Regions from separate parts of the Vibrio sp. R10-SF1-ISO8 genome, predicted to be linked through region 3. Evidence: riboswitches for the same ligand, from Rfam matches in the RefSeq annotation. Region 3 holds a riboswitch; each other region holds the start of a gene.
The links. A riboswitch is a leader RNA that binds a small molecule or an ion and turns the genes downstream of it on or off. The one in region 3 is predicted to bind thiamine pyrophosphate.

Region 1 (10,045 bases), on a different contig from region 3:
ACCACACCTGATATCGTATTGGGCGATACGCCTACCATTGTTGAAGATGATGTGCCAAATACCATCAGTGGTACCTTTGGCTCGGGTGATCCTGATGTTGGCGACTCAGCGCTTTGGAGCGTTATTTCAAACGGCAGCTATGGCAATTTTGTACTCGATTCAGCTGGCGGATGGATTTACACCCTCGATAATGGCAACAATGCCGTCAATCGACTTGATAAGGGCGATCTTCTGCAAGATACGGTGCAAATCAAAGTTGTCGACCGATTTGGCGAAGTGTCTATTAAAGATTTCACCATTGATATCAAAGGCAACAATGACGGCCCTAGCATCAAAGGGGATATAGCGAAAACCATCCGAGAAGATACCGCCAGCTTCAGTGGTCAACTGCAAGATGGTGATCCAGACGCTCACGATACTCACTTATGGTCACCGAGCAATCTAGTCGGCAATTACGGCAGCTTTACCATGACTTCTAGCGGCGCTTGGGTCTACTCACTCAACAATGCGCTCGACGAGATCCAAGAGCTCAATCCAAATCAAACCTTGCAAGAAAACTTCACCGTTGAAGTGGCCGATAGCTATGGTGAGACCGACAGCCGTGATGTGGTGATCACCATTCGTGGCACCAATGATCTGCCAACGGTGTCTGGTGATATTGCTGGGACATTTGTCGAAGACCAAGTCGCTCAATCTATCACGGGTGTGATGACCTTGTCAGACATAGACGATGCCGATACCCCAAGCTTCATCGCCAATAGCTACCAAGGTAATTTTGGTCAGTTTGATATTAACCAAGCGGGTGAATGGAGCTTTACGGCCTACCCAGATTCACTGGATGCGATGAAGCGTGAAGAAGTAGTATCAGAAGTCTTCACTGTGATTGCAGAAGATGACTTTGGCGGCGTAATCACCCAATACGTCACCATCAACATTGAAGGGACTAATGATGTGCCTGTCATCACTGGGGATAGCTCAGGTAGTGTGATTGAAGATGGTGCTAACTTTGGTGCGATCGATTTCAGCTCTACCAGTGGGCAGTTAACCTCTTCGGATGTCGACAAAGACAGCTCTGTAGTCAGTTGGACGATTGAAAATGGCACTGATCCAGGTGACGCCGACTATGGCGTTGGTACATACGGTATTCTAACTCTTGGCAATAATGGCCAGTGGGTATATCTACTCAACAATAGCGATCCAGACACTCAAGCACTGAACCTCGGTGATATCGCCCAAGAAACTTTTTATGTCTCTGCAACCGACAATGATGGTGGTGTCTCAGAGTGGCACCAGATCACTATTGATGTCTATGGTCAAGATGAAAACGGCTCTGGAGGTGGTGGCAGCGGCGCTGGTACCGATCTGGGCGATTTATCGACGACCCTTATCGAAGATGTCACCACTGTGACAGATGGCATGGTGCCAGTTTTACCGGGAAACAATAACATCACTGGTGTTTCCCCAATCTCGGGTGGCATCTTTGGTACCTTGATTGATGGTTCTGGTCAAACGGGAGTCGCAGGCCGTCAGTGGCAATACACGCTTGATAACAGCTCTGACTTAGTCCAAAGCTTATCTGAAGGGCAGGAAGTCACCGAAACATGGCGCATTGACACCAATCAAGGCTACTACACCATGGAAGTCGTGATTGAGGGGACAAACGATGACCCAGTGATCACCTTTACCGATTCTCCAATCACTGAACCTGCGCCGGGCGTGACTGTTCAGGTGGGTGAAGTGACCGATGAAGTCTCTCCGCAAGCATCCGGTGTGCTTGGTGTTGATGATCCAGATAACGGTGACACGCATACATGGTCGCTGGATCCAACGACCCCAGCATCAGGCACTTACGGCAACTTAACACTTGATGCAGACAGCGGTGAGTGGGTCTACGTATTGGCCGATAACGCTGCGGTTAACAATCTTGCTCATGGAGAAACGGCCACTGAAACCTTTATCGTGACGGTTACTGATAGCGAGCTTGCGACTGATACACGAACCATTACCTTACAAGTAACAGGCGTGGGTGAAGATGTAGTGGTTGTGGACCCTGTGATTGAAACGCTCACCATGACAGAGGATGTGGATGATCAAGATGGTAGTGATGACGGCGTTTATACCGCTTCGGGGTCGTTAGCGGCACCAACAGACTTAGGCGACAACCCAACCTGGACCTTAGTCGATGGCTCGGGTCAATACGGCAGCATCAGCGTGGATACGAGTGGTAACTGGGTTTACACCTTAAACAACAGCAGTAATGCGGTTCAGTCCCTGCAAACTGGTGAAACGGTGCAAGATACCTTTACGCTTTATGTCGTCGATGAGCATGGTAAAACCGTTGTTAATGGTAGTGGCCAACCGCAGTTGATGGAATTTACCGTGGATGTTCAGGGCAGCAATGATGCGCCAAACATTACCGGCGATTTAGCTGAGTCCATCAATGCCGATAATACCTCGCCCCTGTCAGGTACAGTGCAACCGGGTGATGTCGATACCAATGATAGCCACAGTTGGATCATTGAGAATCCTCCCCAGTATGGTGCCTTTAGCTTTATGTGGGATGGCGTATCGGGAGAATGGAGTTATGAGCTAGATACGACTAGGAACGATCTTATTGAGCTCAATGGCCGAGATTCAGCGCCATTCACTGAAACCATCACCGTTAAAGTGGCCGATAGCTTTGGCTTAATATCTGAAAAAGACATTGTCATTACCATCAACGGGGTGAATGATGCTCCAACCATCAGCGGTGATGCCAGTGCCGCATTAAGTGAAGATGGTGTGCTTACTCAAAGCAAACAGCTCATTGGTGATGATGTCGATATTGGAGATACCGTGACCTTTGATGCCAAGTCACTCAATGGTACTTATGGTTTATTTATTATTGATGCGACCGGTGAGTGGAGTTACACCATCTACAATGATAAGCCACATATCCAAGCCCTTGCTGAAAATGAGGTGGTGACTGAAAGCTTTACCGTGTTCGCTACCGACGATTTGGGTGCGGAAGTGAGCCAAGTGGTGACGGTTACTGTCACTGGTTCTAATGATGTGCCGGTGTTATCCGGTGATGTTCAAGGCATAGTGCAAGAAGCTTCGGGTAGCAGCGCATCAGGTAAGTTGGTGGTCAGCGATGCTGATGTGGGAGACAGTGCAACCTTCACCATCGTCTCTAATGGTAACTTAGGTACGCTACAAGTGAACGCTCAAGGTGAGTGGACCTATATGGTCGATGATACCGCCCCCGCAGTCAATGCGTTGGCAGTAGGGGAAAGCACCACCGATACGATTCAAGTCAAAGCTATTGATGGTGAAAATGGTGAGTCCAATATCGTAGACATCACCATCACCATTAACGGTACTAATGACGCGCCTGATATTGTTGCCATTGCGACTCAAGAAGTGACAGAAGATACACTGTCAACCCTTTCTGGTACGTTTGATAGTGGCGACCCTGATAACTCAGACCCTCATTCTTGGTCAGTGATCAGTTCGGATACCCGAGGCACGCTAACGGTGAATCAGACTACCGGTGCATGGGACTTCGAGCTAAATAATACTCATGCTGATATTCAATCCTTAGCGGCGGGCGAAACCCTAATGCTCAGCTACACCATTCAAGTGATGGATGAGCTGGATGAAACAGACACTCAAGTGGTTGAGTTTGAAGTGACGGGTACCAATGGCGCACCGAGTGTCGTTACCTCAAGCAGTACACTGACCGAAACCATCAATGCTGACAGTACGATTACATCGGCAAGTGGCAGTATTGTGACAGACGATGAAGACACCAGTGATACGCACACCTTCGCCTTGACCGGAGATGTGCAAGTGCTGACCAGCAGCTTTGGTGAAATGACGATTGACCGCACTACCGGTGTATGGAACTACACCCTGAATGTTGCTGCAGGGTTATTGCTTAAAGATGAGTTGGTGAGTGATACCTTTACCGTGACCATTGATGATGACAATGGTGGTGTGATTACTCAAGTGCTAACCGTCAACATTCAAGGTACCGATGACTTGCCTGTAATTACCGGTTCGGCGGCAGGTCAGGTTCAAGAAGATTACCTCAATCAAACCTCTGGGCAGCTTGCCGCGACAGACACCGAAACTGACACGGGCGATCTTACATGGCAGTTAGTAAGTAACTCAGTCGGTCACTACGGTACGTTGAGCTTTAATCCAACAACGGGTGAATGGGACTATCAACTTACTCCTGGCTCAACCAATGACTTAGTCGCTAGTGCCACAGATACTGACGAGTTCACTGTACAAGTATCGGATGGTGTAAAAACCACGCAGCAAGTGATTGCGATTACGGTGATTGGGAATATGGCTCAACAAGGTGGCATCGGCTTTGACTTGCTACAAGCGAGCAGCGCAGATGAATGGTTTTGGGGCGGCCCAAATGACGGTTCTGATACAGGGCAAACAGACAGCTTCGCTTGGAGTGATTCTACGGTAGGTACATCGGCGCAGCCAGGTACTGATTACGTGAAAGACTTTGATGCAGGCGAAGACATTATTGACCTATCAGGTTTCGTCAATGCTAACGATGTTTGGCAATCGGTCTCAGTAGCACAGCAAGTGAACATTGATGAGGTTGGAACTGATACGCAAATTAGCTTGTTCGATAGCAATCAAGATTTGGTTCAAACCATTACCTTGCAAGATGTACTGATCAGCGAGCTGGCCAGTGAAGATACTTCCGGTATGACTCAAGCAGAGTTGCTGAGCGCCTTAGTCAGTGACCAAGCGATCACTATCTCTCAAACCTATGGGCATGAAGGGGACGATACCTTAACCGGCAGCGCTAGTGACGACATCTTGTTGGGCGGACTGGGCGAAGATACCTTTGTCATGCTGAGTGAGAATGCAGGCACGGCATTGAACCCAACCCAAGACACCTTGGCGGATTTTTCAGTCAGTGATGACATCATCGATTTGTCAGACCTACTTCCGGATGCACCGAGCATGAATGATTTATTTGCGAGCATAGACGCTTCTGTTGTCGATGATATCAACGATCCTAATGATGACGCATACACCTTGTTAGAAGTTATCGATGAGAACGGCGGACAAACCAACATTAAGATCAATGATATGGGGTATAGCGAACTCGGATTAGGCGCAGGTGCGACCGATGATGCGATCGTGACTGCATTAGTCGAACAACTAAAAGTCCTCCAAGTCGAGACATAGAATAATGATCTTTACTATCAGTCAAAATAATTACAGGGGGAGCAATGAGCTCCTCTTTTTAGTTTTAGACGGTGAAATTCAATGTGAGAATGATATTTTCATTTTGGCTCTATAACTCTTGTTTTGCTTCCCATTTTGAGAATGCAGATAGCGAACTTTTTGCGGAAATATTATCTATTTGAAAATACGAAGTTATATACACCTTGTTGAGTATTTCTGTTTTGGCATGCACATTGCGTTGGTAGAAGATATGAACGCTCACATTGGTTGAGTCTAGATATCTTAAGGAGCACGTTATGGCTTACCTAAACCAAATGACCAATAACACCCATATGGCGAACTCTTTTGGTGCACCGTCGGGCGATGCGAGCCTACTATCAATGGTACAGCGTGACTTCTCCCCATTGCTGTTTGACTCCGGTATGTTCTCGATAAGTGGAGAAAACCGTCGTCGCATTCGTTTCAACCCTAAGAGTGTCACTGCAAAGGTTGGCACATTAGGCTCTTTAGTTATTGACGAGTCCGGTCACTGGGATTATTCGGTCTATAGCATTAAAACCCAGTACTTAGTGATGGGGGAAAGAAAGATTGAAACCTTCTTCTTACGTTCGACAGACGGTAATCGCTTTGCTGTGACGATTGTGCTTGTTGGCGATAGTGGTGGCGCTTCGATTGAAGAGTTAGAAACCACGATCAGTTTTGGCTAACGAGCGTACATTTTACTGCTGAAAATGTTGCACCACTTCGTTTTTAATAGTTTCAAAGCGTTTCGGTTGCTGGCGATGTTTTTTAGTCAAGAAATACAAGGTTTCTACCACTTCATTGCTTGGTTCGAAGATAGAAATTCGTTCACTATTGGCAAACGAATCGAGTGCGCTTTTGGGCAAGACGGTAAATCCTAATCCATTGGCAACAGGCAGCAAGATTTGGCTCAACTGATTGATGTAGCCTGTGACCGGAATATCATCGATATTCATTTTCTCCAGCTCAGACTCCCCGCATTGAGCAAAGTAAATCGAAAGGTAATGAATCGCGTCCGGGTGTTGGATTAGACCGATTTCTTTTAGCATCTCTTGGCTTAAATTTTTGGATGCACGTGATTTGGGCAGCATTAAACATAGCGGCTCATTGCCTAAAACTTCTGAACTAAACCGAGAATCAGATGGAACCTGCGTCACAATTCCAATGTCTGTTGCGCCAGACAAGACATCAGCAACAATTTTTTGATGAGGTGCGGCCTCTAGTCTTGATATGAGCTGCGAGTATTTACATTGTAAATTGAGTAGATGTGGGTAGAGCAATAGTGCCAGCGAACCCGAACAAGACAGCGAAACATCACCTGAAAAAGGGTCTTCCATGTTTAAAGAACTAAGCAGTTCAGACTCTTGTCGCTCAAGCTGAATTGCATGTTGGTAAACACTACGGCCAGCTTCTGTAACTTCAAAACTTTTGTTGTGCCTTTCAATTAATGGATAGCCGCAAGCTTGCTCGAGTTTTTTGATATGTTGACTAACACCAGGCTGAGTCATAAACAACTTTTCAGCAGTTTTGGTAAAGTGGCCTGTATCGAGCAGGGTAACGAAGGTTTTGAGCCAGACAGGGTTAATCATCGTACTTTCTCATAACATAAAATTATCGAGATTAGTTTATGCGATAACAGAGATTTCTGATAGAAAAAAGGCGAGCCGTACGCTCACCTTATGTTTCATGCGGCGTTTAAGTGGGAGGCGAGGTCACGACCATTACCTCGATATTTGTCGATTGTTGGTGCAAAGGCAGCTGAAATATGCAACAAGCGAGAGTCAGGGTGTTCGGTAAGGTAGCGAGCTTTGCCTTCTTCGCTTTCAAGCAGATCCCAGTCGCGATGAATCGAACGGGCCAAATGAAGAGTGGTGGCCATTTTAGGAGAAATCTCGGCATCTCGTGGCTCCGCAAAATTTGCAATGGCGTCGACCATGTCATCAGGGAAGCGCCAAGTTTTGGCTAGTTTTGCTCCAAGAGTAGGTGCTGTGATATCTAATATTTCTTCCTGAACCGCAATGGCACTTTCACCCGCTTCGGCTCTTTCTGCAATGGTTTTTGCTTGCTCAGGAACTAATGTATGAATCATCAATTCGCCAATGTTGTGTAATACGCCCGTTGTGAACACTTCATTGCTATCCATGCCTGTCTCAATGGCAATTTTGCTCGCAATAATCGACACTTCGAACGTTTCTTCCCAGTATTTATCCATATCTAATGTTTTAATTTTAGGGAAGGCACTAGAGAGAACTGAAGCGACAACTAATGTTCTGACGGGGCCTGTTCCAACTCGAAGTAAGGCTTCATTTATCGAAGATACGCTTTTGCTTCCTCCAAAATGAGCTGAATTGGCAAGACGGAGCAATCTAGCGCTAAGAACTTGATCCGTTGCTATTTTATTCGCTAGTTCTTTAAAGTCGACATCACTTGTGTTGACCATATCGAGAAGCTCTTGAAGTACCTTCTGGATTCTCGGTAACTCGTTCAGTCGAGATAGTAGTGCCTCCTGGCTCATAGCTCTCTCCTTAATTCCATGTGAGCTAAGTTACTATAGTTCAGAAACTTATCCTGTTACAAAGATAAGCAATCAATACCATATGTGCGGGCTAATGTTTTGTTTGTTTTTTGTAGCATCGCACCAAATAAGTGATGCACTAAATTTACTTTTATTGTTATCATCTGCGGAAATAGTCGGGGAGCCTACCCAATAGGGAAAGGGCTGAGATCGCGAAGCGAGACCCGTTGAACCTGATTCAGTTAGCACTGACGTAGGGAACTATGCACACTAATTCCATTTCTCGGGTTTAGTGTACTCGCATTCGATAGTAAGTCTCTTTATGAGCGTTCTTTTCGTGGTCGAGAGTTCCTATACGTCTTGTAGTAGGAGCATCTATGCCACATTCACAAGACACAACACCTATTGTATTAACCATTGCTGGCTCTGACAGCGGTGGCGGCGCAGGCATCCAAGCGGATATTAAAGCGATGTCAGCGACAGGCAGTTACGCGTGCTCTGTCATTACAGCCATTACTTCGCAAAACACCCGAGGCGTGACCGCCATTCACCCGATTCCATTAGCGCATATTGAAAGCCAGCTCGATGCCGCATTCACTGATTTGAATGTCGTCGCGGTTAAGGTTGGTATGCTGGCTGATGCCGAAATCATTAAGGTCGTGGCGGCTAAAATACGTCAATATCAGCCTAAGCATCTCGTGGTTGATCCTGTCATGGTTGCAACAAGCGGTGATCTGTTACTAGAGCAATCGGCAATCTCAACGCTCAAACAAGAACTGCTACCACTCGCGGATCTCATTACCCCGAACCTACCTGAAGGGGCGGCACTGATTGGTGGTGAGGTTCCTCAAGATGAAGAGCAAATGGGGGCGATGATCGAGTCATTACGCACGCTTGGGGCGAAAGCAGTGCTGCTTAAAGGTGGGCACTTAGAGAAAGACCAAAACAGTAATGATCTCCTTATTGAGCAAGAAAGCAGTGAGTTATTGAGCGCAAAACGTGTCGCGACCAAAAATACGCACGGTACAGGTTGCACCCTCTCTTCTGCCATTGCTTCATACCTTGCTCAAGGTAACCGTCTTCATAAAGCGGTGTATCTTGGTAAGCAATATATCTCTCAAGCCATTGCGCACGCCGATCAGTTAGATGTGGGTCAAGGTCATGGCCCAGTGAACCACTTTTTCTGTGGCCACACCAATGTGCGCTAAAGCGATCGGGATAGAGCTTAAGGCGTCACAGCTTCGCTATCTCGATAGCCCAACCCCGACCCTAACTGGCTTAGATATGCACATCCCAGCTGGGAAGTGGACAAGTCTGCTAGGTCGAAGCGGCTGCGGCAAAACCACGTTGTTGCGCTATTTAGCGGGTTTACTTGATAGCAAAGTGGAATGGAAGGGGACCCTTAAGCTAAGCCAAGGGCAAGACTTACATGAGCAAATCGCCTACATGGCCCAGCAAGACCTATTACTGCCTTGGTTAAATGTCATAGATAACGTTATGTTAAGCCGTAACTTTGGTGCGCAAAATGTTGATCATGACAAAGCACTTCAGTTGCTTGAACAGGTTGGGTTAGCTGCCCATGTTAATAGTATGCCTGCTCAGTTATCTGGGGGAATGCGTCAGCGTGTTGCCCTTGCGCGTACACTGATGCAAGACAAGCCTGTTGTGCTAATGGATGAGCCTTTTTCAGCGCTAGATGCCGTCACGCGCCATAAGTTGCAATCCTTGTCAGCCAAGTTACTCAAGGGCAAAACCGTTGTGCTGATTACCCACGATCCCCAAGAAGCAGTACGTTTATCGGATGCGCTCTATTTGCTTCAGGGTGTACCTGCCTATGCGCACTCGTTGGACGTTCCTGCCTCACTGCCTCCGCGCGAGATAGATGGTGAGTGTGCAGCTTTGCAGCGAAGTATTCTAGACAAGTTGGAGCAAGACTATGAGTAAGGTATCGAATCTAGAACTTACGTTGCCTAATAAGAGAATCAACGCTCAGGTGACACATCCAATGGTGCGTATGACGGTTAGCCTGTTGGTGATTTTGGGCATTTGGCACAGCGTTGTGGTTTTGTTTGATATACCAAGCTTCATTTTGCCTGCTCCGCTAGATGTCTTCGAGCGATTGATTTCACGTTTTGATGTACTCATGAAACACACTCTTGTTACTGGGCAAGAAATCATACTGGGTTTACTGCTTGGCCTCTCTATGGGGCTTATCTTTGCACTGCAAATGCTGCTGTTTAAACCATTAAAACGTTGGCTATTACCTATGCTTATTGCTAGCCAAGCAATCCCGGTGTTTGCCAT
Region 2 (10,045 bases), on a different contig from region 3:
GCGAAATTCCTTGTCGGGTAAGTTCCGACCTGCACGAATGGCGTAATGATGGCCACGCTGTCTCCACCCGAGACTCAGTGAAATTGAAATCGCTGTGAAGATGCAGTGTACCCGCGGCTAGACGGAAAGACCCCGTGAACCTTTACTACAGCTTGGCACTGAACATTGACCCTACATGTGTAGGATAGGTGGGAGGCTTTGAAACCGGTACGCCAGTATCGGCGGAGCCGTCCTTGAAATACCACCCTTGTAGTGTTGATGTTCTAACTTAGACCCGTTATCCGGGTTGAGGACAGTGCCTGGTGGGTAGTTTGACTGGGGCGGTCTCCTCCCAAAGAGTAACGGAGGAGCACGAAGGTGGGCTAATCACGGTTGGACATCGTGAGGTTAGTGCAATGGCATAAGCCCGCTTGACTGCGAGAATGACAATTCGAGCAGGTGCGAAAGCAGGTCATAGTGATCCGGTGGTTCTGTATGGAAGGGCCATCGCTCAACGGATAAAAGGTACTCCGGGGATAACAGGCTGATACCGCCCAAGAGTTCATATCGACGGCGGTGTTTGGCACCTCGATGTCGGCTCATCACATCCTGGGGCTGAAGTCGGTCCCAAGGGTATGGCTGTTCGCCATTTAAAGTGGTACGCGAGCTGGGTTTAGAACGTCGTGAGACAGTTCGGTCCCTATCTGCCGTGGGCGTTGGAAGATTGAAGGGGGCTGCTCCTAGTACGAGAGGACCGGAGTGGACGAACCTCTGGTGTTCGGGTTGTGTCGCCAGACGCATTGCCCGGTAGCTAAGTTCGGAATCGATAACCGCTGAAAGCATCTAAGCGGGAAGCGAGCCCTGAGATGAGTCTTCCCTGACTCCTTGAGAGTCCTAAAGGGTTGTTCGAGACTAGAACGTTGATAGGCAGGGTGTGTAAGCGTTGTGAGGCGTTGAGCTAACCTGTACTAATTGCCCGTGAGGCTTAACCATACAACACCCAAAGGGTTTTGATGGACTCAAAGCAAGAACTTTGAATGTGTGACTACAGAACTTAAAAACAGCTTTCCGAATTAAAGAATTTGCTTGGCGACCATAGCGATTTGGACCCACCTGATTCCATGCCGAACTCAGAAGTGAAACGAATTAGCGCCGATGGTAGTGTGGGGCTTCCCCATGTGAGAGTAGGACATCGCCAGGCTTTAAATTTAGACTTAGAGTCTAACCAGTGCGGAGCGGTAGTTCAGTTGGTTAGAATACCGGCCTGTCACGCCGGGGGTCGCGGGTTCGAGTCCCGTCCGCTCCGCCACTTATTTCGAAACCTCGCTATGGCGAGGTTTTTTCGAATCTACAATTTGAAAGATTCTACAGGGGTGTAGCTCCAATTGGCAGAGCAGCGGATTCCAAATCCGCGTGTTGGGAGTTCGAATCTCTCCACCCCTGCCATATTCTAGAGGCTCTAGTTGAAAGACTAGAGCCTTTTTCTTTGGCGCAAGAAAAGAGCAGCGGATTCCGCCACTACCAAAAATGCGCGTGTTTGAAGTTCGAATCTCTCTATCCCTGCCATATTCAAGCCTCTAGCAGAAATGCTAGGGCCTTTTTGTTTTTCTAAAGGCGAGTACTTCACCTCTAGCTCTCAAACTCGCTTCCTTGTTGAGAACTATTCTTACTAATCTGTTACATTTGGTAACTTGTTTACTCAATAGTCGTAGTTTATGGATATTTCTCGTCGCCATTTCATTCAAACAGGATTAGCTGTTTCAGCATTAAGCGTTTTGCCTGCATGTACTTTAACCCGAGCTAAGAGTGGTAAAGGTGAGTTTGTTTATGAGCTCACCGCAGAGCCAGCAACGGCTGAACTAGTACCTGGTTATACAACGAATGTACTTGGATTTAATGGTCGGATTCCAGCCCCAACGATTCGTTGCCGTCAAGGACAAGAAGTCACGATCAGATTTACCAATAAGCTTTCAGAGCCAACCACGATTCACTGGCATGGGTTAAGAATTCCAATTGAAATGGATGGTGTACCATTCTTAAGCCAAGCGCCAATCATGCCGGGTGAAACTTTCGAGTATCGTTTTACCCCACCTGATGCGGGTACCTTCTGGTATCACCCGCATATGAATAGCGTCAAACAACTCGGTATGGGGTTGGTAGGGCTGATCATCGTCGAAGAAGCGATTCCAGTAGAGTTTGATGAAGAACACGAGTTGATGCTTAAGCATTGGCACCTTGATAAGCAGGGGCAGTGGAAAGAGTTAATGATCCCTCGTCTTAGTGCGAGAATGGGAACCCCCGGAGAGTGGAGTAGCGTCAATGGTATACATGAGCCTAAGTATCAATTAAAGGAAAATGCCACTACTCGGCTGCGTATCGCCAACGTTGATAATACGATTACCTATCCGATTGCTATTGAAGGGGCCGAAGCATGGGTGATAGCCATCGATGGTAACCCGATTAAAACTCCCTATAAGCTCTCTCAACATAAAATTGGCCCAGGTATGAGGGTTGACCTTGCCTTAAGAACTCCGAAGCAAGGAGAGTCTGTTTATGTCCGATATATGAAGGGTAGATTTCCGTTTCCTCTGTGTGAGTTTGAAGCGATCAGGTCTGATCTTTCTGATCACAGGCCGATCCCTCAACTTCCTCTTAATCCTGTGCCTGATCTTGATTTGGCCAATGCGGAGAAAATTGATTTTGTATTTGAATGGGAAGGGGCAATTTCACCGGTTGGAAAAGATGGTAAGTCGGTTCCTAAGTTTTGGCTAACCAACAAGCGGGCTTGGGAAGGGATGTCGAAAGATAATATCCCCGCGCCACTCGCTTCATTGCAACTGGGTAAAACTTATATTTTTTATCTCAAGAATGTCACTCAGTATCATCATCCAATTCATATCCATGGCCATACATTCACAGTATTAGAGCTCAATGGTAAAAAGGTCGAGCAGCCTTTCCACACCGACACTGTGTTACTAGGCAAAAACGGCACGGCTATCGCAGCATTCGTGGCGGATAATCCAGGGCGCTGGATGTATCACTGTCATGTGATCGAGCATATGAAAACCGGACTAATGGGATATATAGAAGTTAAGTGACTCCTGTAACTTTTAAAATGTTTGCAGTTAGCAATGGCTAAATCTTAATTTATGATCTTCCGTGAGCGTGTATTTTGGCTACAATACACCCAGTCAATCGGAGGAATTATGGGTCAGTTTTCAATATTGGGTTTTATCGCACTCGGTGGTGCATTTGGAGCATGCTCTCGTTATCTTGTTTCAGAGCTTTGTGTTGTGCTTCTTGGGCGTGGTTTTCCATACGGTACGCTAGCCGTTAACGTGGTCGGTTCTTTCATTATGGGCTTGCTTATTGCTGCTTTTGAAAATGAGATGCTTGCTACCGAACCATGGCGCCAAATTATCGGACTAGGCTTTCTTGGGGCACTCACCACCTTCTCTACGTTCTCTATGGATAATGTGCTTCTAATGCAACAAGGCGCTTTTTTTAAGATGGGTTTGAATGTGTTGCTGAATGTCTTTTTAAGCATTTCTGCTGCATGGATTGGTTTTCAAATACTCATCAAGAGCTAATGTTGGTTAAAATTTAGCTAATTATTGTTCATCACGGCTTGGTTTAGCCAGGCCGTTTTTATATACTGCAATTACTTGTCGGAGTGCCATAAGGCTGAGACCGTTAATTCGGGATCCGTTGAACCTGATCAGATTAAAATCTGCGAAGGGAACAAGAGAAGATATCTACACCAGAGTTCTGTCTGGTTACCTATCAAATAGTCGAATGTTGTTATATACCATTAGTGCACACTAGTAAGGTCATAATTCGATTCCTCTTGTCGCATCTTTCCGCCAAGCATTTTTATCCCATTACTTTTTATCTAAGAATAACAAAGCAAGGAAAAATGCTATGTCGAGTCGCAAACAAGCGAGACTGGAAGCAAAACAGTTCATTGATACACTTTCGGTACAGCCGTACCCAAATTCAAGCAAAGTCTATGTAGAGGGTTCACGCCCAGATATTCGTGTGCCTATGCGAGAAATCTCACTCGCGGATAGTCTTATCGGAGGTACAAAAGAAGCGCCTATTTTCGAACTTAATGAGCCTGTACGTGTTTACGATACTTCCGGTGTATACACTGACCCAGAACACACTATTGACCTTTACAGCGGCCTACCAAAGCTAAGAGAAGGGTGGATTGAAGAACGTGCTGATACTGAATTACTCGACGATGTTAGCTCGGTATACACGAAGGAGCGTTTAGAAGACGAGACGCTTGATGAGCTACGTTATGGCAATTTGCCACGAATTAGACGTGCTAAAGATGGTCAGTGTGTCACTCAGCTGCACTATGCGCGCAAGGGTATCGTTACCCCTGAGATGGAATACATCGCCCTACGTGAAAATATGGGTCGCGCTCATTATCGCGATGAGGTGCTGAATCAACAGCATCCTGGTCAAAGCTTCGGGGCCAACTTACCCAAAGACATTACTGCAGAATTTGTTCGTAAAGAAGTCGCAGAAGGTCGAGCGATTATCCCTTCCAATATTAACCACCCAGAATCTGAACCAATGATTATTGGGCGTAACTTCTTAGTTAAAGTAAACGCTAATATCGGTAATTCATCAGTGACATCTTCAATTGAGGAAGAGGTTGAGAAGCTAGTATGGGCGACTCGCTGGGGTGGCGATACTGTTATGGATCTGTCTACTGGGCGTAATATTCACGAAACTCGTGAGTGGATTCTACGCAACAGCCCGGTGCCGATCGGTACTGTGCCAATGTACCAAGCGCTTGAAAAAGTGAACGGCATTGCGGAAAACCTCAACTGGGAAGTGATGCGCGATACTCTGATTGAGCAAGCAGAGCAGGGCGTCGATTACTTCACTATTCACGCAGGGTTATTGCTTCGCTATGTGCCTATGACGGCAAAACGTGTCACTGGCATTGTTTCTCGTGGTGGTTCTATTATCGCGAAATGGTGTTTAGCACATCATCAGGAAAGCTTCCTATATACTCACTTCCGCGAGATTTGTGAAATTTGTGCCAAGTATGACGTGGCGCTTTCTCTTGGTGATGGCTTGCGTCCTGGCTCAGTAGCCGATGCGAACGATGAAGCGCAGTTTGCTGAGCTTCGTACTCTAGGTGAGCTAACCAAGATTGCTTGGGAATATGACGTTCAGGTCATTATTGAAGGCCCAGGCCATATTCCGATGCATATGATCAAAGAGAACATGGAAGAGCAGCTAGAGCACTGCCATGAAGCGCCGTTTTATACCCTTGGCCCACTGACGACCGATGTTGCGCCGGGCTATGATCATATCACTTCAGGTATTGGTGCCGCGATGATTGGTTGGTATGGCTGTGCGATGCTTTGTTACGTTACTCCAAAAGAGCACCTTGGCTTACCGAACAAAGAAGACGTTAAGGTAGGTATGATCACCTATAAGCTCGCAGCACATGCGGCCGACTTAGCCAAAGGTCACCCAGGTGCTCAGGTCCGTGATAATGCACTTTCTAAAGCGCGTTTTGAATTCCGTTGGGAAGACCAATTTAACCTATCGCTAGACCCTGAAACCGCACGTGCTTACCACGATGAAACTCTACCTCAAGAGTCTGGAAAGGTTGCACACTTCTGCTCAATGTGTGGACCTAAGTTCTGTTCAATGAAGATTTCACAAGAGGTTCGTGAATATGCGAAGGATACTGAGCAAGTAGCAGCGGACCAAGCTATCTCGATTAAAATGCTCGACGATCCACTTGAAGGTATGCGTCAAAAATCGCAGGAGTTCCGAGAGACAGGTTCTGAGCTATACCACCCAGCAGCTCATGCAGAGGTAAGTGACTAATGAGCAAAATCCTAATTCCGTCATCATTGATTGAGCTAACAGGCTTAGTTCAGCAATGTTTGTTGTTGGCGAAAGAACAGGGTTTTTGCATCGAAGAGGTTGAGTTGGGTGTAAGCCTAAATCAGTCTGTTCAGCTTGTTCGCGACCAACAAATTACACATGTCGCTACCGATCTCATTGATGGGTACGACTATGACTCAGAATACACATTTGCACTTTATTATCGTTCAGGGTTGTCGGTAGAAGCCTGTGCAGAGCAACCATCTAATGCCATTTATATTGGCATTGCTGATGGTTTGGCTTGTGATAAAAAGGATGATGTGCTTCAGCTCGATGTTTGGCGTCATCCCATAAACGATGAAGTAAGAGCGCTTTCCGTTAAGTCTAAACTCAATTCTGAATTTGAGCCTGAGTATCACTTTGCTTGGATAGTCGTATTGACCGTACTCAATTTTCCTATCGAAGATGCGTTAACTCTCGCGCGAGGAATGACAACTCAACAAGCGAATGTTTCACGTGAAACAGTGTCGAATGATAAATCATTGACTCAGTGGGCTGAGCAATTCAATCAGTTCCCAACCCCCGTACTAGAAGATAGACGACTTGGCATACAAGTTGGGTGGTCTGCGCAAGGGGAGAGTGTCAGCTTTGCTAACTTAGCTAAGCAGAGCTTAGGACTTTACCCAGTGGTCGATGATGTTGCTTGGATTGAGCGCTTACTGCCGTTAGGTATCAACACCATTCAACTGCGAATTAAGAACCCACAACAAGCCGATTTAGAACAACAGATCATTCGAGCAATTGAACTCGGTCGCCGGTACCAAGCGCAAGTGTTTATCAATGACTACTGGCAGTTAGCTATTAAGCATGGTGCCTATGGTGTTCATCTTGGGCAAGAAGATATAGAAGAGTCAAACTTGGCTCAGCTAACCAAAGCGGGCATTCGTTTAGGCCTTTCTACCCATGGCTATTATGAGCTGCTTCGTATTGTGCAAATCCACCCTAGCTACATTGCGCTGGGACATATCTTCCCAACCACCACTAAGCAGATGCCATCGAAGCCACAAGGTTTAGTGCGCTTAGCTCTATATCAAAAATTGATTGATAGCATTCCTTATGGTTGCACGCATGAGGGCGCTTGTACTTTGATTCTTGGTTATCCGACGGTTGCAATCGGTGGTATTGACCAATCGAACGCAGACCAAGTTTGGCAAACCGGCGTTTCGAGCTTGGCGGTTGTTAGAGCGATTACATTGGCGCAGTCACCTAAGCCTGTGATTGATTTTTTCAACCAGTTGATGAAGGAAAGGCAGTCAACCTTTACTGATTCAATCTCGATAGCAACTAATGAAGAGAGAGAACAACATGCTCACTGATCAGCAGTTCCTCCGCTATCAGCGTCAAGTCGCTCTGCCAGAAATTGCTGAAAGTGGTCAGGAGAGACTGATCAAATCCCACGTATTGATTATTGGCTGTGGCGGGCTTGGAAGTGCTGCGAGTCTCTATTTGGCGTCGGCGGGGGTCGGTAAGTTAGTAGTCGTTGATGATGATGAGGTCGATAGTAGTAACTTACAGCGTCAGGTCATCTATCGTGAACGTGATCTCCAGCTTGCTAAAACGGAAGCGACGGTTAAACAGCTTTCTGAACTTAACTCCATGATCCAAGTTCGAGCGCTTCACAAGCGGCTCGACAAGGCACAGTTGCAGCTTGAAGTTATGCTGGCGGATGTCGTGTTGGACTGCACTGACAATATGCCAACTCGACAGCTAATAAACCAAGTTTGTTTTGAACAAGCAACGCCACTTATATCTGCAGCCGCGATTGGCTGGCAAGGGCAGTTTGCTGTCTTTGACTATCAAGCGAATAGTGGTGCTGACGGAGAAGAAGGTAAGGCTTGTTATCGCTGTTTGTATCCATTCGATGAACTGCAACAAACGAAGAAATGTAGTGAGAGTGGTGTGGTTGGCCCAGTGGTGGGCACACTTGGAAATTACCAAGCATTAGCGGCGATACAAAAACTCGCTACTGGCCAGTTTTATGTCGAGACCGCCAAGCTGCATCTTTTTGATGGCTTAAAAATGCAGTGGCAAACCATGGGGATTAGCAAAGACCAACACTGCCAAGTTTGCGCTCAAGATCAGAGTGCAAGTTAACGAGAACAAAATATCCAATTGGTCTACTTGAAGTAACGATTGGAATTAAGAGAGTTGGAAGCAATGGCGTTATCAGAACAACAAACAACACAAGCACTTGCTGAAGAACTCGATGTGATCACTATTGTCATTAACGACCAATCACATCAAGTTGTCAGTGCGTCAAATCTACAGCAAATCATTCACCAGTTTGAGCTGCCTGAAATGGGGTGTGTTTTTGCAATTAACAACAATGTTGTGCCGCGCAGTGAGTGGGCGAGCACAGTACTTTCGCAGGGAGATAGTATCTCTTTGTTTCAAGCTATCGCAGGGGGTTAAAGTCGATGCTTAAAATTGGTGATAAACAGTTTGAATCAAGACTGTTCACAGGAACCGGCAAGTTTGCTAACAGCCAATTAATGGCGCAAGCGATTCAAGCCTCAGGCTCTCAATTAGCGACTATGGCGTTAAAGCGCGTCGACGTAAACGATCAGCAAGATAATATTTTGAAACCGTTAGTACAATCGGGCGTAAACCTCCTACCGAATACTTCTGGTGCGAAGAACGCGAAAGACGCTGTGTTTGCCGCGCAACTTGCGCGTGAAGCGTTGGGAACTAACTGGTTAAAATTAGAAATCCACCCTGATCCTAAGTATTTAATGCCGGACCCAATTGAAACACTAGCTGCTGCAGAGGAGTTGGTTCGTGAAGGGTTTATCGTACTTCCTTACTGCCATGCAGACCCTGTGTTGTGTAAGCGATTGGAAGAAGTAGGCTGTGCAGCAGTTATGCCATTAGGCGCGCCGATAGGTTCAAACAAAGGCATCGTTTCCCACGACTTCCTAGAGATCATCATCGACCAGGCCAATGTTCCTGTAGTTGTGGATGCAGGTATTGGAGCGCCTTCACATGCCGCGCGTGCAATGGAAATGGGCGCCGATGCGGTACTTGTTAATACGGCTATAGCTGCGTCGAGCGATCCAGTCGCTATGGCACAGGCATTTAGAATGGCAGTTGAATCTGGGCGAATGGCTTATGAAGCGGGTCTTGCTGGTAAGGTGTCTCACGCAGTCGCATCAAGTCCACTGACTTCATTTTTAGATGAGCTATAGGTTCTAAGCGAGAATAACATGAGCTTTGTTGAACAATTTAAGCAGCTCAATTGGGATGACATTTCGATGTCGATTTATGCCAAGACAGCACAAGATGTTGAACGTGCATTGAGTAAGCCCAAGCGTGACCTGGAAGATTTTAAAGCGCTGATTTCACCAGCTGCGGAACCCTATTTGGAGCAGATGGCTCAGTTGTCTTACACGGCAACTCGTAAACGGTTTGGCAATACTATGTCACTCTATATTCCACTGTACTTGTCTAACCTGTGCGCCAATGCTTGTACTTATTGTGGATTCTCAATGGAGAACCGTATTAAGCGTCGCACCCTAAACAAAGATGAAGTATCTGCGGAAGTTGAAGCAATTAAACGAATGAAGTTTGATAGTGTTTTGCTGGTAACTGGCGAACACGAAACTAAAGTTGGCATGAACTATTTCCGTGAGATGGTGCCGATGATTAAGCAGCGCTTTAACTATTTGGCGATGGAAGTTCAACCGCTCGATCAAGACCAATATGCAGAACTTAAGACCTTAGGCTTGGACGCCGTGATGGTATATCAAGAAACTTATCATCCTTCTACCTATGCTGAGCACCACTTGCGTGGTAACAAGATGGATTTTGAATATCGACTAGATACCGCGGATCGATTGGCAAAGGCGGGCATTGATAAGATTGGTATTGGCGCTTTGATTGGCTTGGAAGAGTGGCGAACAGATTGCTTTTATGTTGCGGCGCATCTGGATTATCTTGAGTGCACCTATTGGCAAACTCGTTACTCGATTTCGTTCCCGCGATTGCGTCCCTGTGAAGGAGCACTTCAGCCAAAGTCGGTGATGACAGATAGACAATTGGTCCAACTCATTTGTGCTTATCGCTTGCTGAATCCAGAAGTTGAGTTGTCTCTATCTACTCGTGAGTCTCCAAAGTTTAGAGATAATGTATTACCTTTGGGTATTAC
Region 3 (10,045 bases):
TCTCTGCGTCACCAAAGTCTGCTCGAATTGACGGGACTATCGCTTTGCCATGGGGACGTATTGTGGTTGAAGAGTTACCGCCAAGTGCGATAGGGGTGTCAAAAGATCAGGTCATCCTTAATGACCAGCTTGAGCCCGTTGATGAGCAAAGCTCGGTACCTTTTACGGTGCAATCCAATATCAATATTAAGATTGGCGATGACTTTAAGCTCTCTGCATTTGGCCTAGAGGGGGAGTTAGTTGGTAATCTCAATGTCGCACAGCGAGACAAAGGACCTTTCGTTACTGGCGAAGTCAATATCATTGATGGCTCATACCGTTCGTTCGGCCAAGACTTGCTAATTGAAGAAGGTAAGGTGCTGATGAATGGCCCTGTGGATCTGCCTTATCTACAAATTACCGCGATTCGCAACCCAGATAACACTAAAGATGATGTGACGGCTGGGGTTAAAGTAACTGGCCCAGTCAGTGAGCCTACTGTGACTATTTTCTCTAACCCAGCGATGGCACAAGCCAATGCGCTTTCCTATCTATTACGTGGTCAAGACATTGATGGTGAATCAGGTGGTAATGCCATGACGACAACATTAATTGGTTTAAGCCTAGCGAAAAGTGGCCAGGTTGTCGGTGAAATTGGCGAAGCCTTCGGGGTGCAAGATCTTCAGGTCGATACTGCAGGATCTGGGAAAGAGTCTCAAGTGACGGTGGGCGGATATATTCTACCAGGTCTCAAAGTGCAATATGGGGTCGGTATATTTGAGTCGGTGGGTGAGTTCACCGTGCGTTATCGTTTGATGCAAGATCTCTATGTTGAGGCATTATCTGGTGCAACGAACGCGGTCGACCTTCTGTATCAGTTTGAGTTTAATTAGTTGGTAACACCATTGAAAGGAGTCGATGAAATGCAACAGCTAGTATTTGTGTACGGCACACTGCGCCAAGGGCAAAATAACCATCACTTGTTAGCACAATCTGAATGGCTTGGAAATTATGCGACCCCACCAATATACAGCCTTTATGATCTTGGCGCCTATCCGGCCGTAACAGAAGGGCATAGTGTTCTCTATGGTGAGGTTTATCGCGTTGATGATAAGACGTTGCAACAGTTAGACCTGTTAGAAGATGTACCAGTTACTTATCGTAGAGAGCAGATAGAAACCCAATTTGGTTTAGCTTGGATCTATTTCTACCAGCAAGGTGATCAATTGGAAACGTTGATTTCCTCCGGTGACTGGTGCCAAAAGGTGTAATACTTTCCTATACCGAGTGGGTGATTTGACTAAGGAGAGAACGATGAAAGTACAATTTGTTCTAGTGGTATTATTGTTGGCAGGATGTGCCACACAGCCACCCCCACTAAGCAATGTGGAAAGTGATTGGTCAGAATATGGCAAACAACGTGCCGAGCAAGGCTTTTTGAAACAGTCAGAAGTTAAACTCGCCAAACTAGATCAAGGTGGCGTCTTCAGCCAAGAGTTATATCTCGCTTACTCCAATGGCTACGAACAAGGTAGGTTAGAGTACTGCTCACAGAGTGCATATATGTTAGGGGTAGTAGGGAAACCTTATGCTGGAATCTGTGATCGGATTGACCCATTTTTCAAGCAAGATTATATCTCTGGACGTCACTCAACTGCGGGGTCAGCGTTTTAAACCTAAAAGAGTCGCGATTAAGCGACTCTTTTGTTTTTAGCGTTTGAAGATTAGTTTTCTTCGCGATTTAGCTCTAAAAACTCTTCGACTTGCTTAACCATGTTTTTCGAACCTACAAAGAATGGCACGCGTTGGTGTAGCTCTGTTGGCTTAATGTCCATAATACGCTGAACACCGTCAGATGCTACTCCACCTGCTTGTTCGATGATATAAGCCATAGGGTTACACTCGTAAAGTAGGCGCAGTTTACCATTTGGATGGCTTTGCGTGCTCGGGTAGAGATAGATACCACCTTTCAATAGGTTGCGGTGAAAGTCTGCGACCAAAGAGCCAATGTAACGCGAAGTGTAAGGGCGGTTTTCACTCGGTGCATTTTCCTGACAGTACTTGATGTACTTCTTAACACCCATAGGGAAACGAATGTAGTTGCCTTCGTTGATCGAGTAGATGCTACCGTCTTCTGGAATCATCATGTTTTCATGTGACAAGCAGAAAGTGCCTAGTGAAGGGTCGTAAGTGAAGCCGTTAACACCATTACCTGTTGTGTATACCAACATGGTTGATGAGCCGTAAATGACATAGCCCGCTGCAACTTGCTTATGACCAGGTTGAAGAAAATCTTCTTCTGTTGGAGGGGTACCGATTGGTGATACACGGCGATAGATGGAGAAAATTGTACCAACAGAAACGTTAACATCGATATTCGATGACCCATCCAATGGATCCATTAACACAACGTATTTTGCGTTCTTGTTCAATTCTTTATTAAACGCTACCGCCTCGTCTTCTTCTTCACTGGCAACACCACACACTTGATCTCGGGCTTCAAGAGCGGCCTTAAATTTGTCGTTCGCGTAGACATCAAGCTTTTGCTGATCTTCGCCCTGAACGTTTGCAGTACCAACTGCACCAGTAATATCACCTAAACCAGCTGCGTTAATTTCACGGTTAACAATTTTTGCAGCAAGGCGAATTGAAGAGAGTAGGGATGATAGATCACCGCTAGCGTGGGGGAAGTCCGCTTGTTTTTCAACAATGAACTCGCCAAGGGTGCGCATTCCAGACATGGTTTTTCCTTTAAAAGTCGCTCATAGATAGGGGGAATGGGATGTCTCGTTCTCTAACGGAGCTTTTATGACTACCCGAGATAAGTGTAAAAGTTAGATCTTTTTATTGGTAATGAACTAACTGTCTTAGATCTCAAATTTTTTAGTAAACTTTCAACAGTTTTCACAGCGATGAGAGATGAGTTAGTGAGCAAAGCGTAATCAGTGAGTCAATTCTCTTTATTAAGGTGGCTAAAGTAGTTCGCTTTTTGCCATATTGTCGCCATAATGAGGACAATATTTTCCGCTTAGAACAAGGCTTTTCTATGCATATTCATATCCTGGGGATCTGTGGCACTTTTATGGGTGGTGCAGCTGTATTAGCACGTCAATTGGGGCATAAAGTCACAGGGTGTGATGCCAATGTTTATCCACCAATGAGTACTCTACTGGAATCTCAAGGTATTGAAATTATAGAAGGCTTTGACCCGTCGCAACTCGAACCAGCACCTGATTTAGTGGTGATTGGTAATGCGATGAGCCGCGGCAATCCATGTGTCGAGTATGTGCTGAATCATAACTTGCGTTACACCTCTGGTCCTCAGTGGCTGCAAGAGTTCTTACTTCATGACCGTTGGGTATTAGCGGTATCTGGTACTCATGGAAAAACCACAACGTCTAGTATGTTGGCGTGGATCTTAGAAGACTGTGGCTATAAGCCGGGTTTCTTGGTTGGTGGTGTTTTGGGTAACTTCGGAATTTCAGCTCGTCTTGGTGAAAGCATGTTTTTTGTTGTTGAAGCCGACGAATATGATAGTGCTTTTTTCGATAAGCGTTCTAAGTTTGTGCACTATCATCCACGCACCTTAGTTATGAACAACCTAGAGTTTGATCATGCCGACATCTTTGACGATCTTGAAGCGATAAAACGTCAGTTTCATCATCTTGTTCGCACGGTGCCGGGCAATGGGCGTATTTTTGCACCGAAACAAGATAGTGCACTACAAGATGTGCTTGAGCGCGGCTGTTGGAGCGAAACTGAGTTTAGTGGTGAGCAAGGTGACTGGCAGGCGGAGAAAATAAATATTGATGGCTCGCAGTTCAACGTATTGTTCCAAGGCGAGCAAGTAGGTCGCGTGAACTGGAGTCTAGTTGGTGATCACAATGTAGATAACGCTTTGATGGCGATAGCTGCTGCGCGCCATGTTGGCGTCACCCCAGACTTAGCCTGTGAATCTTTAGCCAAATTTATCAATACCAAACGCCGCTTGGAGCTCAAAGGTGAGGTCAATGGCATCACGGTTTACGACGATTTTGCCCATCATCCGACCGCGATTGAACTGACGCTCGGTGGACTACGTAACAAGGTCGGCGATAGCAAAATTATCGCGGTACTCGAACCACGCAGCGCTACGATGAAGCGAGGTGTTCACAAGGATACTTTGGCCGCTTCGTTACAAAAAGCCGATCAGGTGTTTTTATATCAACCCGACTCGATTGATTGGTCGGTGGAAGATATTGCAGCTCAATGTGAACAACCTGCGCAAACCTCAGATAATGTCGATGAGCTAGTGGAGCAAATTGTTGCTAGTGCTAGCTCAGGTGATCAGATTCTGGTAATGAGCAATGGCGGGTTCGAAGGTATTCACAACAAGCTTCTGGCAAAGCTAGAGCAATAGTGTAGTTTTTTAATATGACTAAACAACAAAAAGCCATCACCTTAGCCTTTACCGGTGCCTCTGGTGCTCCTTATGGTTTACGCCTATTAGAGCGCCTTCTGGCTGCTGATTATCAAGTTTATCTGCTTGTTTCATCTGCTGCGAGAGTGGTGCTTGCAACTGAACATGACCTTAAACTGCCAGCCAATCCTGATTCGGCTAAGCAAACTTTGGTTGAGCATCTCAATTGCGACCCAGACAAGCTGATTGTATGCGGTAAAGATGACTGGTTCTCTCCGGTTGCATCTGGCTCTGCTGCGCCGAAACAGATGGTCGTCTGTCCTTGCTCAGCTGGCAGCGTTGCGGCGATTGCGCACGGTATGTCTGACAACCTGATTGAACGTGCCGCAGACGTGGTGATGAAAGAGCGTGGTCAACTACTGTTGGTGGTTCGCGAGACGCCATTCTCTACCCTGCATCTTGAGAACATGCACAAGCTGTCACAAATGGGCGTGACCATCATGCCTGCTGCACCAGGTTTTTATCATCAACCGAAATCGATTGATGATCTGGTTGATTTTATGGTCGCGCGTATTCTCGACCACCTAGGAGTAGATCAAGGATTGGTTCCTCGCTGGGGCTATGACTCCCGTCAGAGCTGATATGTGAACGGCGCTAGCTATTGAGCCACATAACTATTACAATTCGACCGTTACTCATCGGGGAGCTATTGGCCTAACTTATGTTAGCGTCAGCTGAGATCGAGCCATCGCTTGGGACCCGTGTACCTGAACCAGATAATGCTGGCGTAGGAATTGAGTTTGGATTTGAACTCCGCTTCTCAAACCTGTGCCGCTCAAACAAGGAGAGAGCGAGCAGTGAAAAACACTCTAAGCACCATTTCAATAAGTTCCCTTGCGTTAGCAGTGCTAGCGACAGTTCCAGCGACAGCCGCAGAAAACAGTTTAACTGTCTATACCTACGACTCTTTTGCTGCCGATTGGGGCCCTGGTCCTGTTGTAGAAAAAGCGTTTGAAGCGCATTGTGGTTGTGATGTTAATTTTGTCGCATTGGATGATGGTGTCTCTATCCTTAATCGTCTGCGTTTAGAAGGCGATAACAGCAAAGCGGATATTATTTTAGGCTTAGACAACAACCTGATGGCGGAAGCGAAAAAAACAGGTTTGTTGGCTGAACATAGCGTAGACACCAGCAAGGTTGCATTGCCAAATGGCTGGGCGGACAAAACTTTCGTCCCTTATGATTTCGGTTACTTTGCTTTTGTTTACAACAAAGAGAAGCTAGCTAACCCACCCAAAAGCTTGAAAGAGCTGGTGGAATCACGAGATGATCTGAAAGTGATCTATCAAGACCCACGCACTTCAACGCCAGGGCAAGGTCTGATGCTGTGGATGAAGTCTGTTTACGGTGATGACGTGACTCAGGCTTGGCAAAATCTTGCCAAGAAAACCGTAACCGTCACTAAAGGTTGGTCTGAAGCGTATTCAATGTTCCTTGAAGGTGAGTCTGATCTGGTTCTCTCTTACACCACATCTCCTGCTTATCACTTGATTGCCGAAAGTGACAACAAGTATGCCGCCGCTGATTTTGCCGAAGGTCACTACACGCAAGTGGAAGTGGCTGCGAAAGTAAAAGCGTCTAAAAATCAAAAGCTAGCAGATGAGTTCATGAACTTTATTCTAAGTGATGAGTTCCAATCAGCAATGCCAACAGGCAACTGGATGTACCCAGTCACTGACGTTGCACTGCCTGAAGGTTTTGAAAGCCTGACTCTACCAAGCAAAGCTCTGACCTTTAGCGCCGACGAAGTGGCCGAAAATCGTAAATCTTGGATTCGCGAATGGCAAAGTGCGCTGACATTCTAAGAGGCTCTTTTGCGTAATACCCCAAAAATTGGCTTATGGGTCGCGATATTCATCGCGACCTTTGTCGTTTCTGCTCTCGGTGCTTTACTGGTTAACGCGCCATCGTTAGATATCAGTCAGGTATGGAGTGATCCATACTATCGACATGTCACCAAATTTAGTTTCTATCAGTCTTTTCTCTCTACTTTGCTCAGTGTTGGCCTTGCCATCCCAGTCGCGCACGCATTATCTCGCCGTCAGTTTGCTGGTAAATCCCTGTTACTCAAACTGTTTGCTACCACACTGGTGTTGCCTGTCTTAGTCGGGGTGTTTGGTCTGCTCGCCATTTATGGCAATAGCGGCTTGATTTCCGATCTGTTCAAAAGTTTAGACAGCAAGTTGCCGTTCTCAATATATGGGCTCAATGGCATTTTATTGGCGCACGTGTTTTTTAATCTTCCTTATGCGACCCGGTTATTGTTGCAGGCGCTCGACTCTATCCCAATAGAGCAGCATAAACTATGCGCCCATCTCGGCATGGGACACTGGGATAAGTTTCGTTGGATAGAATGGCCGCGGCTACGTCAGCAATTACCTCATGTCAGCGGCTTGGTGTTTATGCTCTGTTTCACCAGTTTTGCTACCGTAATGGCACTCGGTGGTGGGCCTAAGTCAACCACGATCGAGCTGGCAATCTATCAAGCTATTAAGTTTGATTTCGATCTCCAAGCTGGCGCGCTATTGGCTATTTGGCAAATGATGCTTTGCGGTGTTATGGCGTTGACTATTCAGCGATTAGCGAAACCGATCTCAGTCACCTCAGGCTCGCAGAGTCAGACTATTTACTTGTCTAAAGACTCGTTTGTTTCTAAGTGTTGGGATTGGGGGTGGATAGCCTTTTCAATGCTGCTGGTGCTACCTCCGTTACTGATGGTGCTGCTCAGTGGTCTTAACAGTCATGCGCTGGATGTTTTCACCGACGCACGTTTTTGGCAGGCACTATGGGCGTCTGTGAAAGTGGCAACCATGGCAAGTGTGATTGCGGTGATTGCTGGCATTGCCATCTTGTTAACCAGCCGAAGATTACGCCTTAACTATCGCGAGAAGAGTGCGGATCATATTGAGTTGATTGGCACCATTATTCTTGTCACACCCGGCCTTGTGATTTCCACCGGACTGTTTCTATTGCTGCGCTCATTTACTGATGTATTTAGCTTAGCTCTAGTGGTTGTCGTAGCCGTGAATGCCTTAATGGGTCTGCCATATGTGATTAAAACGCTGTCTCAGCCAATGCTGCATGTCGAGCAGCAATATCAATATGTTTGTGCCAGTTTAGGAATGAAAGGTTGGAATCGTTTTAAAGTGGTTGAGTGGAAAGCGCTGAAAAAACCGATGGCTCATGCCTTTGCGATCAGCTTTATGTTTGCGATTGGCGATTTAAGTGCGATTGCTTTGTTTGGTAGCCAAGAATTTCGCACCTTGCCACTATACCTATTCCAGCTGCTTGGTAGCTATCAAATGGAATCTGCTGCAGTAGTATCTGTGACTCTATTACTCTTGAGCGTCGGCTGTTTCACGCTCATTGAAACCTCATTAAAAGCCAACTCGAAGGTGAATCATGCTGACCTTAAGTAATGTCGATTACTACTATCACAATGAACTGTTTCACTTTGATGCCTCGATCTCTCCACAGTCGATTGTTGCTTTGATGGGGCCAAGCGGCGCGGGTAAATCGACCCTGTTGGCTTTAGTCGCGGGCTTTATTGAACCGACCGAGGGAACCATTGAGGTTGAAGGCCGCAATATTGTTGGTAAAGAGCCACATCAACGCCCATTCGCTATGCTGTTTCAAGAGCATAACCTATTTTCTCATTTAACCGTGCGTCAGAATATTGGACTTGGCTTGCACCCTGGCTTAAAGCTCACTTCCGATCAGCAGGCGCTAGTAGAGCAAGCCGCGCAGCAAGTCGGGGTTGAAGCTTATCTTGATCGATTACCAGAGCAACTTTCCGGTGGTCAGCGTCAACGTGTTGCGTTAGCACGCTGTTTTGTCCAACCGCATAAGATATGGCTGCTCGATGAACCTTTCTCTGCCCTTGATCCTATTTTGCGTGAAGAGATGCTTAACTTGGTAAGCAAGTTAGCTGAAGAGAGAAACATTACAGTGGTTATGGTGACGCACCATATCAGTGATGCCAAGGCAATTGCCTCTGATTTTATCTTTGTCGCCAATGGCCGAGTCGAAGTCTCAGATAACATTGAACAGCTGTCATCGAGCCACGCTAATCAAGCGCTAAGTGACTTTGTTCGCGCGGGGGAGTAGGAGAGGGAACGGACTTTGTCCTCGGGAACGCTGCGCTAGAGAGTCGAGATCGGGCTTCGCCCTTCGAGAGGTATTCGTGGTCAGTAACTAGAAAGTCGCAGGTAGTGGTATTTCTTTTTGGAGTTAATTACCTGAATATAAAAGGAAAGGGTTGATACATTGTACCAACCCTTCAAAGTTTTCTCGCTTCTCGCTTCTCGCTTCTCGCTTCTCGCTTCTCGCTTCTCGCTTCTCGCTTCTCGCTTAAATCTCTTCTTCGTTTAGCTCTTTCAGCACTTGGAAGATTTCGCGGAAGGCTTTTGCAGGCTTGCCTGCTTTTTTCTCTTTTGCTGCCTGACGAGCGAGCTGGCGTAAGCGTTGACGATCGGCAGCTGGGTAAAGTTCCATAACATCACCGATTGCGCTATCGCCTTCTTCTACCACTCGGTCACGAAGCTGCTCAAGCTTATGAAGTTCGGCAGTAGCTTGTGAGTGTTTGTTACGCACTTTATCCAGAGCTGCTTGTAGTGGCTCAGGATCTTCAAAACGCATTAGCTTGCCGATGTACTGAAGTTGACGGCGACGAGCTTCGTTCTTGAAGCGTTGCGCGTCTTTAATTGCCTCTGCAAGGTCTTCGCTTAAGGGAAATTTTTCTAGCACGGACGGCTTCAAGCTCGCGAGTTCTTCACCTAGCTTTTGTAGCTCTTCCATGTCGCGTTTCAATTCGGTCTTACTGACCCAAATGATCTCTTCTTCCTCTTCCCATGGCGCTTTTTGATTCTTACGTGCCATTTTTCTGCCTTAATTTGAACATCTATTTCTCTATTTTAACAAGAATCGTGGGGAGAAAGCGAAATTCTTGTTATTCTAAAGGCAATTGATCTTAAGAAATAAAGAAAATATGGACGTAAGACAGCAAGTTGCTCAACAGCGAGTTGAGTTAGAAGCAGCAGTAGCTAAAGCTCTAGAGATGGCAGCAGAGAAGTCAGATGCCGCCGAAGTCGCGATCAGCAAGACCACGGGCCTGAGCGTTTCGACTCGTATGTGCGAAGTGGAGAACGTTGAATTTAACAGTGATGGCGCGCTTGGGATTACCGTTTACCGTAATCAGCGTAAAGGCAGTGCATCCACTTCCGATCTGAGTGATAAAGCGATCCAACAAACTGTTCTTGCGGCACTCGATATTGCGCAATACACCTCTGAAGATCCTTATGCTGGTCCTGCTCCAAAAGAGCTAATGGTGCAAGAGGTGCCTGATCTCGACCTATTCCACCCTGATACGCCAGATCCAGATTATGCCGCGAAAGTAGCGATTGCAGCCGAGCAACAGGCCCTTTCTTACAGCGATAAGATCAAACAAAGTGATGGCGCGAGCTACGATAGCCACTATGGTTTGAAAGTCTATGGCAATAGCCATGGATTGCTCGCTAGCTATGCTTCTAGCCGCCATAGCACGAGTTGCTGTGTGATTGGCCAGGGCAACAATGGTGAAATGGAGCGTGATTACAGCTACACAGTAGC

Region 1: another riboswitch for thiamine pyrophosphate. It lies ahead of thiD (bifunctional hydroxymethylpyrimidine kinase/phosphomethylpyrimidine kinase); the one in region 3 lies ahead of thiB (thiamine ABC transporter substrate binding subunit).
Region 2: another riboswitch for thiamine pyrophosphate. It lies ahead of thiC (phosphomethylpyrimidine synthase ThiC); the one in region 3 lies ahead of thiB (thiamine ABC transporter substrate binding subunit).

What each region holds. Positions count from the first base shown of each region.
Region 1 is NZ_JCBDHL010000010.1:502,347-512,391, forward strand. It holds gene AC6R00_RS07905 (VCBS domain-containing protein) at 1-5,205, shown strand, start outside; gene AC6R00_RS07910 (VCBS domain-containing protein) at 5,502-5,912, shown strand; gene AC6R00_RS07915 (LysR family transcriptional regulator) at 5,925-6,815, opposite strand; gene AC6R00_RS07920 (HDOD domain-containing protein) at 6,911-7,741, opposite strand; TPP riboswitch at 7,909-8,018, shown strand; gene thiD (bifunctional hydroxymethylpyrimidine kinase/phosphomethylpyrimidine kinase) at 8,119-8,949, shown strand; gene AC6R00_RS07930 (ABC transporter ATP-binding protein) at 8,939-9,685, shown strand; gene AC6R00_RS07935 (ABC transporter permease) at 9,678-10,045, shown strand, end outside.
Region 2 is NZ_JCBDHL010000007.1:2,806-12,850, forward strand. It holds rRNA gene AC6R00_RS03210 (23S ribosomal RNA) at 1-972, shown strand, start outside; rRNA gene rrf (5S ribosomal RNA) at 1,065-1,180, shown strand; tRNA gene AC6R00_RS03220 (tRNA-Asp) at 1,212-1,288, shown strand; tRNA gene AC6R00_RS03225 (tRNA-Trp) at 1,349-1,425, shown strand; gene AC6R00_RS03230 (multicopper oxidase domain-containing protein) at 1,695-3,077, shown strand; gene crcB (fluoride efflux transporter CrcB) at 3,186-3,569, shown strand; TPP riboswitch at 3,639-3,737, shown strand; gene thiC (phosphomethylpyrimidine synthase ThiC) at 3,901-5,841, shown strand; gene AC6R00_RS03245 (thiamine phosphate synthase) at 5,841-7,217, shown strand; gene thiF (thiazole biosynthesis adenylyltransferase ThiF) at 7,207-7,995, shown strand; gene thiS (sulfur carrier protein ThiS) at 8,059-8,313, shown strand; gene AC6R00_RS03260 (thiazole synthase) at 8,319-9,086, shown strand; gene thiH (2-iminoacetate synthase ThiH) at 9,105-10,045, shown strand, end outside.
Region 3 is NZ_JCBDHL010000015.1:101,281-111,325, forward strand. It holds gene tamB (autotransporter assembly complex protein TamB) at 1-872, shown strand, start outside; gene AC6R00_RS11440 (gamma-glutamylcyclotransferase family protein) at 903-1,250, shown strand; gene AC6R00_RS11445 (DUF2799 domain-containing protein) at 1,294-1,653, shown strand; gene fbp (class 1 fructose-bisphosphatase) at 1,704-2,720, opposite strand; gene mpl (UDP-N-acetylmuramate:L-alanyl-gamma-D-glutamyl-meso-diaminopimelate ligase) at 3,026-4,378, shown strand; gene AC6R00_RS11460 (flavin prenyltransferase UbiX) at 4,393-5,019, shown strand; TPP riboswitch at 5,068-5,189, shown strand; gene thiB (thiamine ABC transporter substrate binding subunit) at 5,257-6,243, shown strand; gene thiP (thiamine/thiamine pyrophosphate ABC transporter permease ThiP) at 6,253-7,857, shown strand; gene thiQ (thiamine ABC transporter ATP-binding protein) at 7,841-8,545, shown strand; gene yjgA (ribosome biogenesis factor YjgA) at 8,789-9,316, opposite strand; gene pmbA (metalloprotease PmbA) at 9,426-10,045, shown strand, end outside.